DNA from 3 places in the Shewanella amazonensis SB2B genome. Region 3 is predicted to be linked to each of the others. Evidence: predicted binding sites of a transcription regulator. Region 3 holds the regulator's gene; each other region holds the start of a gene.
The links. The regulator sigma-54, encoded in region 3, starts transcription at its own class of promoters, with help from an activator protein. The targets are predictions, from matches to a motif close to GTTGGCACGNNNNTNGNNT.
Positions count from the first base shown of each region.

Region 1: the regulator sigma-54 is predicted to act here: its motif matches at 2,804-2,822, upstream of glnA (glutamate--ammonia ligase).
Region 2: the regulator sigma-54 is predicted to act here: its motif matches at 3,694-3,712, upstream of SAMA_RS12170 (flagellar assembly protein FlgT).

Region 1 covers NC_008700.1:4,042,332-4,047,442, reverse strand. Annotated here, with positions in the region: gene SAMA_RS17785 (PrnB family protein) at 1-41, shown strand, start outside; gene SAMA_RS17780 (aminotransferase class V-fold PLP-dependent enzyme) at 38-1,153, shown strand; gene glnA (glutamate--ammonia ligase) at 1,299-2,708, opposite strand; gene typA (translational GTPase TypA) at 3,167-4,981, shown strand; gene SAMA_RS17765 (M20/M25/M40 family metallo-hydrolase) at 5,033-5,111, opposite strand, start outside.
Region 2 covers NC_008700.1:2,785,439-2,790,549, forward strand. Annotated here, with positions in the region: gene SAMA_RS12140 (chemotaxis protein CheV) at 1-476, opposite strand, end outside; gene flgA (flagellar basal body P-ring formation chaperone FlgA) at 680-1,387, shown strand; gene flgM (flagellar biosynthesis anti-sigma factor FlgM) at 1,462-1,797, shown strand; gene SAMA_RS12155 (flagellar protein FlgN) at 1,906-2,340, shown strand; gene SAMA_RS12160 (LPP20 family lipoprotein) at 2,473-2,928, opposite strand; gene SAMA_RS12165 (FlgO family outer membrane protein) at 2,925-3,545, opposite strand; gene SAMA_RS12170 (flagellar assembly protein FlgT) at 3,843-5,018, shown strand; tRNA gene SAMA_RS12175 (tRNA-Arg) at 5,073-5,111, shown strand, end outside.
Region 3 covers NC_008700.1:3,662,828-3,667,938, reverse strand. Annotated here, with positions in the region: gene mgtE (magnesium transporter) at 1-1,006, opposite strand, end outside; gene SAMA_RS16130 (HPr family phosphocarrier protein) at 1,077-1,352, opposite strand; gene rapZ (RNase adapter RapZ) at 1,339-2,190, opposite strand; gene ptsN (PTS IIA-like nitrogen regulatory protein PtsN) at 2,187-2,630, opposite strand; gene hpf (ribosome hibernation promoting factor) at 2,633-2,920, opposite strand; gene SAMA_RS16110 (RNA polymerase factor sigma-54) at 2,951-4,432, opposite strand; gene lptB (LPS export ABC transporter ATP-binding protein) at 4,544-5,111, opposite strand, start outside.

The DNA.
Region 1 (5,111 bases), 380 kb from region 3:
CCTGGCAGGATGTGGCGCGACTGAAGGCGACCTTGTTATGAGTGACCATAAATCAGCATTTTTTCTACCCGATGGCACCTATCTGCTGAGCCACTCGGTTGGCAGACCGCTCAAATCTGCCAAGGAAGGATTCGAGCAGGATTATTGGCAGCCATGGTGTCAATCGGGGCGAGAGCCCTGGGGTGACTGGTTGTCTGGCGTTGAAGCGTTTCGCACGGCGTTGGGACAACTCTTTGATGGTAACGCCAGGGATTTTTGTCCACAGGTGAATTTGTCGTCGGCACTGACCAAGTTGGTGTTATCGCATCCAAGGCTTAACGTGCCGGGCGCGCGCGTTCTGATGTGCGAGGAAGACTTCCCGTCCATGGGGTTTGCGCTGCAGCGGGCCTTGCCCCATGCCCGTCTGGAATTCATTCCAGCGGGTATCGATATTACAGATGCCAATGCCTGGGAGGCGTATTTAACCCCGGGACTGGATCTGGTGTTTATCAGCCATGCGTATTCCAACCTTGGAGCCTTGTCACCAGTGGAAGCGCTGGTTCCGCGTTGTCGTGAGCTGGGGAGCTTGACTCTGGTGGATGTGGCCCAGTCGGCGGGGGCCGTGCCCTTATCACTGGCTCAGCTGGCACCTGACTTTCTGATTGGCTCGGCGGTGAAGTGGCTCTGCTCCGGGCCGGGCGCTGCCTACCTGTGGGTGAATCCCGAAAGGCTTGCGGAATGCGAGCCTGTGGATGTGGGTTGGTTTTCCCATGAAAACCCCTTTGAGTTCAATATTCACGACTTTCGCTACCATCCGTCGGCGCTGCGATTTTGGGGTGGGACCCCCTCTGTGGCGCCTTATGTGATTGGCGCACACAGCATTGGCTGGTTTGCGACCCTGGGTGCCGACAAGGTGAGAGCGCATAATCAGGCTTTGGTTTCAATGCTTTATAATGAGCTGCACCAGTATGGTGCAGGCCCTTTGCAGGCACAAAGCCGCAGCGGTACTGCCATTTTGCAATTCGGAGACAGCACTGCAGCGGTGATGGCCGCCCTCAATGATGCCGGTATCAGCGTCGACAATCGTCGCTACGGTATGCGCGTATCACCGCATCTCTATAACGATGAGGCCGATATACAGCGTTTTATTGAGTGCGTACGAGGCGCACTGTAAGGCGCATGGCACGGTGGAGGCGACATAGTTGTCTTGGTTGTCATAAGCCCAAAAAAGACGCCCCGGACCTGAGTCCGGGGCGTCTTTTTTGTTTTCCGCCAACTTTATCTGCTAACCGCAGATAAAGGGACGGTTTTGCAGGGTATTACAGGCTGTAATACATTTCGAACTCGAGTGGGTGAGTGGTGCGGTTCACGCGCTCGGCTTCAGCAGTCTTCAGACGGATGTAAGAGTCGATGAAGTCGTTGCTGAATACGCCACCCTTGGTCAGGAACTCGCGGTCTGCATCCAGAGCCGCCAGTGCCACGTCCAGAGACTCGGCTACAGTTGGGATCTCGGCCGCTTCTTCGGCTGGCAGATCGTACAGGTCCTTATCCATGGCATCGCCAGGGTGGATCTTGTTCTGGATACCGTCCAAACCAGCCATCAGCAGAGCCGCGAAACCCAGGTATGGGTTGGCAGTTGGGTCTGGGAAGCGGGTCTCGATACGACGGCCTTTAGGGCTTGGTACCACTGGGATACGGATAGAAGCAGAGCGGTTACGGGCTGAGTAAGCCAGCATTACCGGGGCTTCGAAGTGTGGTACCAGACGCTTGTAAGAGTTGGTGCTTGGGTTGGTGAAAGCGTTCAGGGCGCGGGCGTGCTTGATGATACCGCCAATGTAGTACAGGGCAGTTTCAGACAGACCGCCGTACTTGTCGCCAGCAAACAGGTTAACGCCATCTTTGGCCAGAGACTGGTGAACGTGCATACCAGATCCGTTGTCGCCAACGATTGGCTTAGGCATAAAGGTAGCAGTCTTGCCGTAAGCGTGGGCCATGTTGTGCACCACGTACTTCAGGATCTGGATTTCGTCGGCTTTCTTGGTCAGGGTATTGAAACGGGTGGCGATTTCGTTCTGACCGGCAGTGGCCACTTCGTGGTGGTGGGCTTCAACTACCTGACCCATTTCTTCCAGTACCAGACACATGGCAGAGCGCAGGTCCTGAGAAGAGTCAACCGGAGCAACCGGGAAGTAACCGCCTTTCACGAATGGACGGTGACCGGTGTTGCCATCTTCGTAGCTGGTGCTTGAGTTCCAGGCGGCTTCTTTGGCGTCGATCTTCACGAAGGTGCCGCTCATGTCGGTGCCGAAACGTACGTCGTCGAACAGGAAGAATTCTGGCTCAGGACCCATCAGCACTGTGTCGGCGATGCCGGTGGCGCGCAGGTATTCTTCGGCCTTCTTGGCGATGGAGCGTGGGTCACGGTCGTAACCGGTCATGGTACCTGGCTCGAGGATGTCACAGCGGATGATGGCAGTGGTTTCTTCGGTGAAAGGATCCAGCACGAAGGTGGTCGCATCTGGCATCAGTACCATGTCAGATTCGTTGATACCTTTCCAACCGGCGATGGATGAGCCGTCGAACATTTTACCGTCTTCAAAGAAGTCGGCGTCTACCTGATGCGTTGGAATAGACACGTGCTGTTCTTTACCCTTGGTATCGGTAAAGCGCAGATCCACGAACTTCACTTCCAGGTCTTTCAACTGCTTCAACACATTTTCAACTGACATGCTTGAGTCTCCGGTAGGGTAAAGGGTCTTCCCTTACTATCATTACTTTTGTCGGTGGTGGCTTTTGCAGGCTGCACCGAAACTTGGCACAGATAAAGCCAGTAACGTGCCAAGATGATAACTTGCTGATTATAAGAGAAATGGTGTTTAGCTGGTGGCCAGAATGGACAGGTCTTGCACCAAATCGGGGCATGCTGCGCACAATGTTGGTGCGCACTCTGTGGCTGTGCATGATAAAGGTGCAGTCGGGCAAGGCCTGGCTCTCCCAAACGGCCAAAAAATAATCCTGTCCGTGAGGACGCTGCTAGAGTAGAATGGCACGCTTTTTAACGCAAGGGGCTGGGGAATAGTTCAGAAAAACGTCATATTCCCACCCCCGCCGGCAACAAATCCGGCCGTTCCTGGGCGCGCCCATATAGGAACATCGCACACTGAAACAAGATGGTAAGAGGCTAACCGTGTTAGAAAATTTGCGTAACATCGCCATTATTGCCCACGTTGACCATGGTAAAACCACCCTGGTTGACAAGCTGCTCTCCCAGTCCGGCACCCTGGAAAGCCGTGGCGAAGCCACCGAGCGCGTGATGGACTCCAATGACCTGGAAAAAGAGCGTGGCATCACCATTCTGGCGAAGAACACTGCCATCAAGTGGAATGACTACCGTATTAACATCGTAGACACACCCGGCCACGCCGACTTCGGTGGTGAGGTTGAGCGTGTACTGTCTATGGTGGACTCTGTATTGCTGCTGGTGGATGCCGTTGATGGCCCAATGCCGCAAACCCGTTTCGTAACCAAGAAGGCATTTGCCCAGGGCCTCAAGCCTATCGTGGTTATCAACAAAGTTGACCGTCCGGGCGCCCGTCCTGATTGGGTAATAGATCAGGTATTTGACCTGTTCGACAATCTGGGTGCCACCGACGAACAGCTGGACTTCCCTATCGTATACGCCTCGGCCCTGAACGGCTTTGCCACTCTGGATCCCGATGAGCCAAGCGAAGACATGACTCCTCTGTTCCAGACCATCGTTGAAAAAGTGTCTCCTCCGGATGCTGACGCCGAAGGCGCCTTCCAGATGCAGATCTCTCAGCTGGACTACAACAGCTACGTGGGCGTTATCGGCGTAGGCCGTATCAAGCGCGGTAGCGTCAAAACCAACCAGCAGGTCACTGTTGTCGGTGCCGACGGTAAAACCCGTAACGGTAAAATCGGCCAGGTACTGGGTTACATGGGCCTTGAGCGTCACGAAGTGGCCACCGCCAACGCCGGTGACATCGTTGCCGTCACAGGTCTGGGTGAGCTGAAGATTTCTGACACCATCTGTGCCGCAGGTAACGTTGAGGCTCTGCCTCCTCTGTCTGTAGACGAGCCAACCCTGACCATGACCTTCCAGGTAAATACCTCTCCGTTTGCCGGTAAAGAAGGTAAGTACGTGACTTCACGTAACATTCTTGAACGTCTGCAACAGGAACTGGTACACAACGTGGCCCTGCGTGTAGAAGAAACCGACAGCCCTGACCGTTTCCGCGTGTCTGGCCGTGGTGAACTGCACCTGTCTATCCTGATTGAAAACATGCGCCGTGAAGGTTACGAGCTGGCGGTATCCCGTCCGGAAGTAATCATCAAGGAAATCGACGGTGAGAAGTGCGAGCCATACGAGCAGCTGACCGTTGACGTGGAAGAAGATCATCAGGGCACTGTGATTGAAAAGCTGGGTACCCGTAAGGCTGACATGAAAGACATGCAGTTGGACGGCAAAGGTCGTGTCCGTATCGACTTTGTTATCCCAAGCCGTGGCCTGATTGGTTTCCAAACCGAGTTTATGACTGCGACCTCTGGTACCGGTCTTTTGTACCACACGTTCGACCACTACGGTCCATACAAGGGTGGCGACATCGGTCAGCGTAACAACGGTGTACTGATCTCCAATGCTACCGGTAAGGCTCTGACCTTCGCCCTGTTCGGTCTGCAGGATCGTGGTCGTCTGATGATTGGCCATGCCGCTGAAGTGTACGAAGGCCAGGTGATCGGTATCCACAGCCGTTCAAACGACCTGACCGTAAACTGCCTCAAGGGCAAGCAGCTGACCAACATGCGCGCCTCTGGTACCGACGAGGCTCAGGTGCTGACTCCGCACATCCAGATGACCCTGGAACAGGCGCTGGAGTTCATCGATGATGACGAGCTGGTAGAAGTGACTCCGCTGAGCATCCGCGTACGTAAGAAGTTCCTGACTGAGAACGACCGTAAGCGTGCCAGCCGTCAGGGCTAATCCCTGATAATGGACTAATGAAAACCCCCGGCTTGCCGGGGGTTTTTGTTTTTACAGATTTACCTGCACCATTTGCGAGCAGGCATTGCTGTTGTCACATACCTGATAGCTTACCGAGACAGCCTCATTT
Region 2 (5,111 bases), 880 kb from region 3:
ACCGGACTGATTTCATCAAGAATTTTTTCAACGTCCAGGATTTCAACCAGCTCTCCATCAATCTCAGTGACCGCTGTTAAATAGGAGTAGCGACCCGCCCCCTGGGGCGGCGGCATTATGGCTTCCCAGTTCATGTTGATGATGCGCTCGACTGAATTCACCAAAAAACCCTGAACACTGCGATTATATTCAGAGATAATAATAAAGCAGTTTTGAATGTTCTCTATGGGTTTGCCACCGGTGGCCGCGCTGAGGTCAATCACAGAAATGGTGGTTCCACGAATATGGGCCACACCGCGCACGAAAGGATTGAGCTTGGGTAATCCGGTCAGGGGGGGGCACTGCAATACTTCTTTTACTTTAAAGACGTTAATACCGAAGCGCTGACGGCCGTTCAGCTTGAACAGCAGCAGCTCCAATCGGTTTTGCCCCACCAGTTGGGTACGCTTGTTGACTGACTCAAGAATGCTCGACATAAGTTCGCCTTAGTGGTCTTGATGGAATGACGCCCCGAACACCTCGGAGCATAGGCATGTAACTTGCTTTTGTTATTGTCACCGACAACCCTTGCCCCAACTTCGTCAAACTTCTGACGGCCCGTCTAAGCGCTTGGACGAGGTACTTTGGTGCTGAATGAAAGTATAGGTGTAATCTGGCGCCACACGCTAGTCTGTTCATTATGAAAGTAAAGTTAGCACAAGTTTTGGTGATTCTGACGTTGTTACCCAGGGTATCAATCGCAGAAGAACCTCATACCCCGAGTATATCGGCCATCGCATCGGCGGCTGAAGCCGTGGTTATTGAAAAAATTGATGCACCGGCCAATGCCAAAATCAGCGTACAAGCCCAAAGCCTGGAAAGCCGAGGTAATCTGCCTCGATGTGAAGGACCTGTATCAGCAAGACTTGCCACCGACAGACCTATTTCCCGAAACAATACGGTGCGCATCAGCTGTGTTAGCCCGGATCTGGACTATCCTTGGCAGATGTACCTTTCAGTACGCGCAGAAGTGCTTTTCCCTGTGGTGGTGGCTAAACGCCCGCTCGGTAATGGTGATTTACTGGACGCAGAGAGCATAGAAGTCAGATATGTCGACAAAACACTGCTGCGTGGCCAACAGTTTTCGCACTTACAGCCCCTCTATGGGTCTCGGGTGAAGCGCCGGATCCCTCAGGACGCCCCCATTTTTGCCGACAACCTGTGTTTTGTGTGCAAGGGAGATGCAGTAACCATATACGCAAAATCGGCCAGCTTTGAGATAAAAACCCAGGGAGAGGCCTTGGCCGATGGAAACGAAGGCGATAGGATTAGGATTAAAAATATCAATTCAGACAGGGTATTAGAGGCTACTGTCATTGGCGTTGGCGAAGTGGAAGTCAAAATGTAAAATACCCTAAAGCTTTGCTGGCTGCGGCCGATAATAATCACAAGAAACCCAAATCCGTGACACTGGAGCCCGAAATGGCCATCGAATTACCCAAAAACAATGCCGCGTCCAACCGCGTCGGCAACACCAGCAGTCCACTGACCAGTGCCCGCACTGCCCAGGCATCGGCAGCTCAAACCGCGCAGCCACAGGTACCTCAAAAGGCCGACTCGGTGATGATCACCAGTCAGGCTCAGCAATTGCAAAGCGTGCAGTCAAAGCTGTCTTCTCTGCCTGAAGTTGACCAAAAGAAAGTGGCCGAAATCAAGCAAGCCATAGCGGAAGGGCGTTATAAAATTGACCCTGAGAAGCTCGCGGCCAATATCGCCAGCTTTGAAGCAGAATTACAGGAATTGGGCCGCGACGCCTGATTTTCAGCACGGATTGGGAAACATCCAAAGCCGGCCATTTGATTATGGCCGGCTTTTTGCATTCATTTATTACTACCCCTGATGTCAATAAAACCGGGATGCAACACCATGGACCACGTCAATGAACTCAATCAGTTGCTCGATGCGCAACAAAGCCTGCTGGAGCAACTTCTGGCCGCTATGGCAGCTGAACGTGCAGCCTTGATTGCCCAAAACGCTTCTGAGCTGATGGCCATCGCAGAGCACAAGTCATCTGCCCTGTTACGACTGAAGCAAAATGATGATGCAATGGCGGCTCATCCAGGTCACAGCCTGCTGACAAGCGATAACGCCCTGGCAGCCAAGGTAGAGTCGATACAACACACACTTGCACGCTGTAAGCACGAAAACGAAGCCAACGCGCAGCTCATCGAGCACAGTCAGGCCAGTGTTAACCGACTGGCACAGGCGCTACAGGTAAGTCGTAACGCAAGTTCTCTTACCTACACGGATAAGGGTAAAACATCGACCATCTCTACCTTGGGCAGCAGCATCGAAGTTTGATGCGCCCGGGCCATACACACTTCGTTTCTACCTGCGCCCCCAGGCGAAATACCCTACAAAACGCCCAATATAAAAGCCCCATTCTCAGGGGCTTTTTTTACAACGCGGTTACCATCAACAGGGATGTCCACCTTAAAAGTAAGTCACTTCCTTCACCTTCGAGGGACGATTCTGCTGCTGATAGATATCCCACACACGAGCAAAATCCAGTTCCAGCTCAGTCACATAATGCTCGCCAACTGGATAAGCCTTGACCACTCTGGCTCCTCTTATCACGCCCGATACTGACGCTTTAATGCTGTCACTGCCCATGGCCCAATCATTCACGCTGGCGCCGGCACTGATTTTTTGACCGTAAACCTGCTCTGCCAGCTCTCGGTATGCCGCAAGTTTGGAGGCCTGCATCGCCATTAACACCTTTTCGGCCTGGGTTTTGGCGGGTTGGGTTGCCAAAGGCGCGTAACCAATAGCGGTCAACTTGGGAAAACTGGCAGGCGCCTCTGTTTCCCACTGTACATAACGGTCATCACTGCTTGCACAACCGGCTAAAAACACCAACGCCAAACAGGTGTAAATCCACTTTTTCATTTGTCTTCTCCAAGCAGAGTGACTCTGTCCAATCCAGGCGCTTCATAGCGATACAATAGCCCGTCTTTGGAGACCACTTGCTGAGAGTAACCCAGGTAATCTCTGAGATCGCCCGGACGACTGAACGATTGTGAGGCTGCCACCACCCGGTTATTGGCAATGTCGACCAGGCGACTGTTTACTGTCATGCCATCACGTCCCAGGCTGTAAGTGGCCACCAGCACATGCTGGGTCTGGGCAGTGTCCCGCAGCTTTTGCCAATCGCGGCTCAGCAACAAGTCCCCTTGCTCTGTAACTCTCAGGGTTTGGCTAATGGCGGTATCCACTACGTTAAAATACCGGGCGTGAAGCGCCGCCATCATTCCCTGCTGTAGCTGGCGAGCGAAACTGCCACTATGGACCATGTCATCCACGTTAACCGGTGTCGCAACCACGATGGGATCGGTGGAGGAAAGTACGTCATTGGTCAGCAGTAGCTCATTGACTATCTGCTGTGCCAGAACATTGACTTGCTCCCGTTGAGGATAGCCTTCGTTCCCATAGGATACACTCTGGGGAACTTTGGGTTGTCCCATTGCGGGCAACCAGACAAAAGCGAGTGCCAGAGTTGTGAACATTCGCGCCTTCATAGAGTCAACTCCATGATTTAATATAAGTTAATAAGAGAACCCAGTACCAGGTTTTCCAATCCATTACACAACTATCGGCAACTGTGGCAATTACTTTACTTCAAAACTCCATAATCCCACCTGAGGGAATGCCGATGGCGGCACGTAACTTGCTTAGCCCATACCACGACAGAACCATCCAGTCTCAAACCAGTGCCGCGGCAACATAAAGTGGCTTGCACGCCTTGTGCCAAAGACATCGACGGATGGAAACCTCAACCCTTTGAGATGTGGCAGGACAGGCATATGGGATTGATAAAATCCGCCCTTGTATTCAGTGCGCTCCTTGTGAGCATTCAGGCACAAGCCGACTGGGTGACGGCTCAGGGCGAGGCTGTGATTGTGAATGGCAACATCACCAAAGCACGTGCAGAAGCGATAGAACAGGCCGTCAGCTATGCAAGCCTGCAAGCAGGTGTCAGCATTGAATCCAGTCAACATATGGTCGATGGCCATCTCATTGATACCAGCACCCAGCTGATGCAACAACTGATGACCGGGCCCGTACAACTCATCAGTGAGCAGATTGAAAACAACCGCTTACGGGTACAATTGCGGGTCGAGCTGATGGAAGCGCCTCAAAGTCAGTGCCAGAGTACACATCTGAAAGCCGCAATCTTATTGCCGGAAGCGGCAGTGAGTCACCGCAGCCAATTGGCACAGGGGCAGATAAACAGTCTGGGAGCAGCCGTATCCCAGCAGCTCGCCCGCAGACTGGACAGTACCTCAGGCGCGGCCTTCGCCAACTTGCGACCGGGCGCACGGCTTGATTTGGACGCAAGACAACTTGCCGCCCCCGGCTATCGTTTGCCGGGTTACCTTGCCATGGCAAGCGACAGCCAATACGTGTTGGTCCCGCAGATCACCGATGTCTCTACCGAACCTGCACAGAGCAGCTATTTTGGTCTGATAACAGACGCTCCCGAGCGCCAATTTGCCCTTACCCTCACCCTGTTCCAGGGGATCAGTGGCGAAATTATCTGGCGTGACGAGTTCAACACCTCTGCTCCCTGGGAGTTTGAGCGTACTGAGCAGGTCTCTCCTGCCCATGACAGATTCTGGCGCTCCGCCTACGGCATGGCGGTGGATAAACTGCTGGTACAGGCGATAAAAGAACTCGACAAGGCACTGCTGTGCCGACCTGTACTGGGGCAAATTGTTGCCAGGCAGGGGCAAACCCTGATCCTGAATTTGGGCCGCCGTCATGGCATCAAGGTGGGGGATGAACTCGCAGTCGTGCTCGCCAAACACATTCCAGACAGGCTAAACGAGACCCGCGCCACCGGGAACAACACTAAAACAACCATCAGCATAACCCAGATCACCGAAGACAGTGCCCGCGCCGAACTCTCTGGTCTTGGCAGCGTCGACAACATCCAGGTAAGCGATATTGCGATAAAAACCGGGCAGAACAAGAATTAACCAGTTAAATATCAAGACTTTTAATCAAAGGTAAAATAGGTATAATCAGCGGGTCTCCCTATAGCTCAACAGGATAGAGCAGTCGCCTCCTAA
Region 3 (5,111 bases):
TGCCGGCCACGCCACCCATGCTGGGCACTATGGTCATCAGGATGGCGATGGTGGCGAACTGCTCCAGGGTCGATTCAAACAGGTTGCTGACCGACGCAGCCAGCAGGGCGGCGAACAGATTAACAGTGAGCCACAATGAGCGCCGGAAACTGCTTTTGAGGACGGGACCAAAGGTGTCTTCATCGTCGTCCATACCGGCCATCCCCATCATTGAGTGTTCGGCATCTTCCCGGATGACATCCACCACATCGTCGATGGTGATTCGCCCCAGCAGCTTGCCCTCTGCGTCTATCACGGGCGCTGACACCCAGTCGTGGCGCTCAAACAGGGCCGCAGCCTCGGTATCCGACATGGTCGCGGGAATCCCCTCAATGTCGGCATCGATAAGCTCACGAATGGGTGTGGAGGGGCTGCAGGTGAGCAAGGCGGTGAGCTTTACCGCCCCGAGCAGCACATCGTGTCTGTCTACCACATAGAGCATATCGGTGGCCTCGGGCAGCGAGCCGAGCTGGCGCAGGTAGCGCAGTATCACATCCACATTCACGTCGGGGCGTATGGTCACAGTGTCGGTATTCATGATGCCGCCGGCGGTTTCTTCCGGGTAGGAGAGTGCCTGCTCGGCGCGACTGCGGTCTTGAATCGACATGGATTGCAGCACCTGCTTGTAGAGGCTGTCGGGCAGGGAGCGCAGTATGTAGGCCAGATCGTCGGTGTCCAGGCCTGCGGCAGCGCGGGCGAGGCGCTCGGGGCTCATCTGGCGGATAAACTTGTCTTTCATCTCTTCGCCGAGCTCTTCGAGGACCTCACCGGCAAGCTCGGGGTCGATAAGTTGCCACAATACCTGACGGGTACGGGGAGGAGAGGATTCGAGCACCAGTGCGATATCGGATGCGGCCATGTTCAGCAGCATCTGGCGCACATGCACAAACATACCGCTGCCCAGGGCCTCATTGAGCTGATTCAGCAACAGCTCGGTTTGCTCGTTATCCAGAAGTTCGACAGCCATCGCTTTCCCCCAAGAGATGAATTGGGGGATATATTAGCAAATTTAATGGGATGGACGAAGTGAAGCCGGGTCAGCAGTCTTCGTCGAAGCGGGCGTTGATAAGGTTACACACGGCATCCATGGCCTGCTCGGCGTCTTCCCCTTCGGCGATAATATGGATGGTTTTGCCCATTCCGGATTCGAGCATCAGGAGACCCAGCACGCTGGCGGCCGAAGCCTGTTTGGCGCCCTGAACCAGCGTCACGCTGGCCTTGAATTCCGACGCCAATACCGCCAGCTTGGTGGCAGCGCGGGCATGCAGGCCCAGTTTATTGACTATGGTGACGTCACGTTCAAGCTTTGGCATTCAGTTCCCGATGGCGGGCCTCAACCTTGTGGTGAGAGTTGGCGAAGCGCTTGGCAAGCTGCTCGGCAATATACACAGAACGGTGTTGACCACCGGTGCAGCCAATGGCAATGGTGAGGTAGCTGCGATTGTTACGCTCCAGGTGGGGCAACCAGGTTTCCAGCAGGTTTTCGATTTGCCAGATGTACTTGTTGACCAGCACCTGACGTTCCAAAAACAGCTTAACCGGCTCATCGAGGCCAGTGAGGGGCCTCAGCTCGGGTTCCCAATGGGGATTGGGCAAGAAGCGGGCATCAAACATGAAGTCTGCTTCTGTGGGCATGCCGTGCTTGAAACCAAAGGATTCGAAGATGATCACCAGCTCTTTGTCTGTGCGACCAAGTAGTATCTGCCTGACAGCATCAGCCAGTTCATAGACATTCAGATTGGAGGTATCGATGAAGTGGTCGACCATATTGGAAATGGGCGCCAGCATTTTGCCTTCGAGCTTGATAGCTTCCTGCAATGAGACCTTGCTGCGGGACAGGGGGTGCAAACGGCGGGTTTCACTGTAGCGTTTGAGCAGCACCTTGTCGCTGGAATTGAGGAAAAAGCTGGTGAGTTCGACGCCTTCGGGGAGCCTTGCCAGCTCTTTTTCGAGGGCCTTTTCCTGCTCCGGCATATTGCGGATATCGATGCTGATGGCGACCTTGTCGTTATTACCCTTAAGCTGGGCAAGCAAGGGCCCAATCAGCTGTAATGGCAAATTATCGACGCAGTAGTAGCCCAAGTCTTCCAGTACCCTGAGGGCTACCGACTTTCCGGAGCCAGAGCGCCCGGAGACTATAACGAGTTTCATCCGATGATTACCTGGTAAAGTTCCTTTTCATCGTGGCTTTTACGCAGCTGCTTGAGGATCTGCTTGTCATTCAGCTTTTCGGCCATAGCGGCCAGGGTGCTGAGATGTTGCTGACACTGGTCCGACGGCACCAGCAAGGCAAACAGAATGTCCACAGGTTGCTTGTCAATGGCGTCATAACCAATGGCTTCTTCACACTTGATCAGCACAGCTAAGGGCTTATCTATAGTGCCAAGGCGTCCATGGGGAATGGCAATACCATTACCAATACCTGTGCTACCCATTTTTTCACGGGCCAGCAGGCTTTCGAATATCTCTTGAGACGAGAGGGAGGGATTCTGGGCAGCAGCGAGATCGCTAATCAGCTCCAGCACCTTTTTCTTGCTGCCCGGAGTGGCACAGCTAGTGCACTCCGGCGCCAGGATGGTACTTAGTTCCATCGTTAATGTTTGGTCAGTTTCTCTTTGTGTTTAATAACCTGACGGTCCAATTTATCAATTAGGGCGTCAATGGCGGCGTACATGTCTTCATGTTCTGAAGTGGCGAATACCTCGCCACCGTTGAGGTGAAGCTTGGCTTCTGCGATTTGCTGCAATTTCTGAACATTGAGAACAACGTGGACATTATTGATCTGTTCGAAATGACGTTCAAGCTTGGAGAACTTGCTCTCTACGTAGTTACGCAGTGAATCAGTGATTTCGATATGATGCCCAGTCAGATTGATTTGCATAGACACTTTCCTCCAAAGACCTTGGGTGGGTTATAAACTCTTACGTTGGTTTGACGGTGGGATCAACATCGCCTCTCGGTATTTGGCGATGGTGCGTCTAGCAACGTTGATTCCTTGTTCTGCCAGAAGTTCCGCCATTTTGCTGTCGCTCAATGGTTTCTTCTGATTTTCTGCTGCCACCAGTTTCTTGATAAAGGCGCGGATGGCAGTAGATGAGCATTCTCCGCCATCTTCGGTCCCGACGTGGCTGGAGAAAAAATACTTGAGTTCAAAGATACCCCTTGGGGTATGCATGTATTTTTGGGTAGTGACCCGTGAGATGGTGGATTCGTGCATCTCTACCGCTTCGGCGATATCGTTGAGCACCATGGGTTTCATGGCTTCTTCACCATACTCAAAAAAGCCCTGCTGGAACTGCACTATGCAATTGGCGACTTTCAGCAGGGTGTCGTTGCGGCTCTCCAGGCTCTTGATAAACCACTTGGCCTCTTGCAAATGCCCGCGGATAAACTGGCTGTCAGCCTGGTTGCGACTGGTGCGCGCCATGGCGGCATATTGCTGGTTCACACTCAGTTTAGGCATACAATCGGGATTAAGCTCTACAACCCAACGGCCATTTTTTTTACTGACCGAGACATCCGGAATAACATACTCGTCCTTGGTGCTGGTCACCGACTCACCGGGACGGGGATTCAGCCCCTGAATAAGGACGATTGCGTCTCTGAGTTCTTCTTCCTTGAGGCGTGTTTTTCGCATCAGGGTGCGGAAGTCGCGGTTGGCAATCAAGTCCAAATGGTCACGGATAAGCAGCTTGGCGTTGTCCAGGTGGGGGGTATCCGCCGGAAACTGCCCAAGTTGAATGAGCAGGCACTCTGCCAAATCACGGGCAGCCACCCCGATTGGGTCGAAGTGTTGAATGCGTTTGAGCACGGCCTCAACTTCGTCAAGCTCCACTTCGTCATCGCCCACGGCCTCGAGAATTTCCTCCAGGCTTTGGGTCAAGTAACCTTTGTCATCGATGGCATCTATGATGGCAGTGGCAATGGCCAGATCGGTATCGGAAAAAGGGGTGAGATTTTTTTGCCATTCGAGATGTTCGTAGAGGCCTTCGCTGGTTTCGCCCTGAAACGGCATATCATCTTCGCCACGGATCCCGGGGCCAGACACGGGGGCAGCCGTAAAGACTTCATCCCAGGTGGTATCCATCGGGAGCTCGTCCGGCATGGACTGCTGATTGATGGCGTCTGAGGTTTCCAGCGAGGCACTGTCCGTGGTGTCGTTTGAGACGGACTCCTGGCTGAACTGGTCATCAAATTCTTTATCGCCGCCGTCGGCATCAAACTGATCGCTGCCCAGTTCGTCGTCCAGCTCCAACAGTGGGTTGGCGTCGAGGGCTTGCTGAATTTCCTGTTGCAGTTCAAGCGAAGAGAGTTGAAGCAGACGAATGGCCTGCTGCAACTGTGGCGTCATTGTGAGTTGTTGTCCCAGTTTTAGCTGGAGCGACGCTTTCATTGTACTGCGAATCCTTCACTAAATTATTCAGGTAGAAAGCTTTTCTATCAGGTTATCCGGTGATTTACCACCCTGATTATCCGGATATGAGAAGGGGGCTTTGTTAATTAACTATAGCCTGAATTGCTCACCCAAGTACACTGCACGCACCTGCTGATTGTCGAGGATTTCGGCAGGAGTGCCTTCGGCAATCAAATCGCCATGGCTGACGATATAGGCTTTTTCGCACACATCGAGGGTTTCTCTCACGTTGTGGTCGGTGATAAGCACACCAAGGCCACGATTCTTCAATTGCTCGATGATCTTTTTGATGTCGATAACGGAAATGGGGTCTACCCCGGCAAAAGGTTCATCCAACAGGATAAATCTGGGGTTTGCGGCGAGCGCCCGGGCTATCTCGACCCGGCGACGTTCGCCACCTGAGAGTGACATGCCCAGATTGTCACGAATGTGGGTGATGTGAAACTCTTCCAGCAGTTGCTCCAAGGCCTCTTCACGCTCATCGGTGTTCAGCTCTTTACGCATCTGCAACACGGCCATGATGTTGTCGCGCACCGACAGCTTGCGAAAGATGCTGGCTTCCTGTGGCAGATAGCCAATGCCCTTGCGTGCCCGCAGATGCATGGGATCCAGCGTCAGGTCATCATCATTGATGTGTATGCTGCCCTTGTCACTCTGT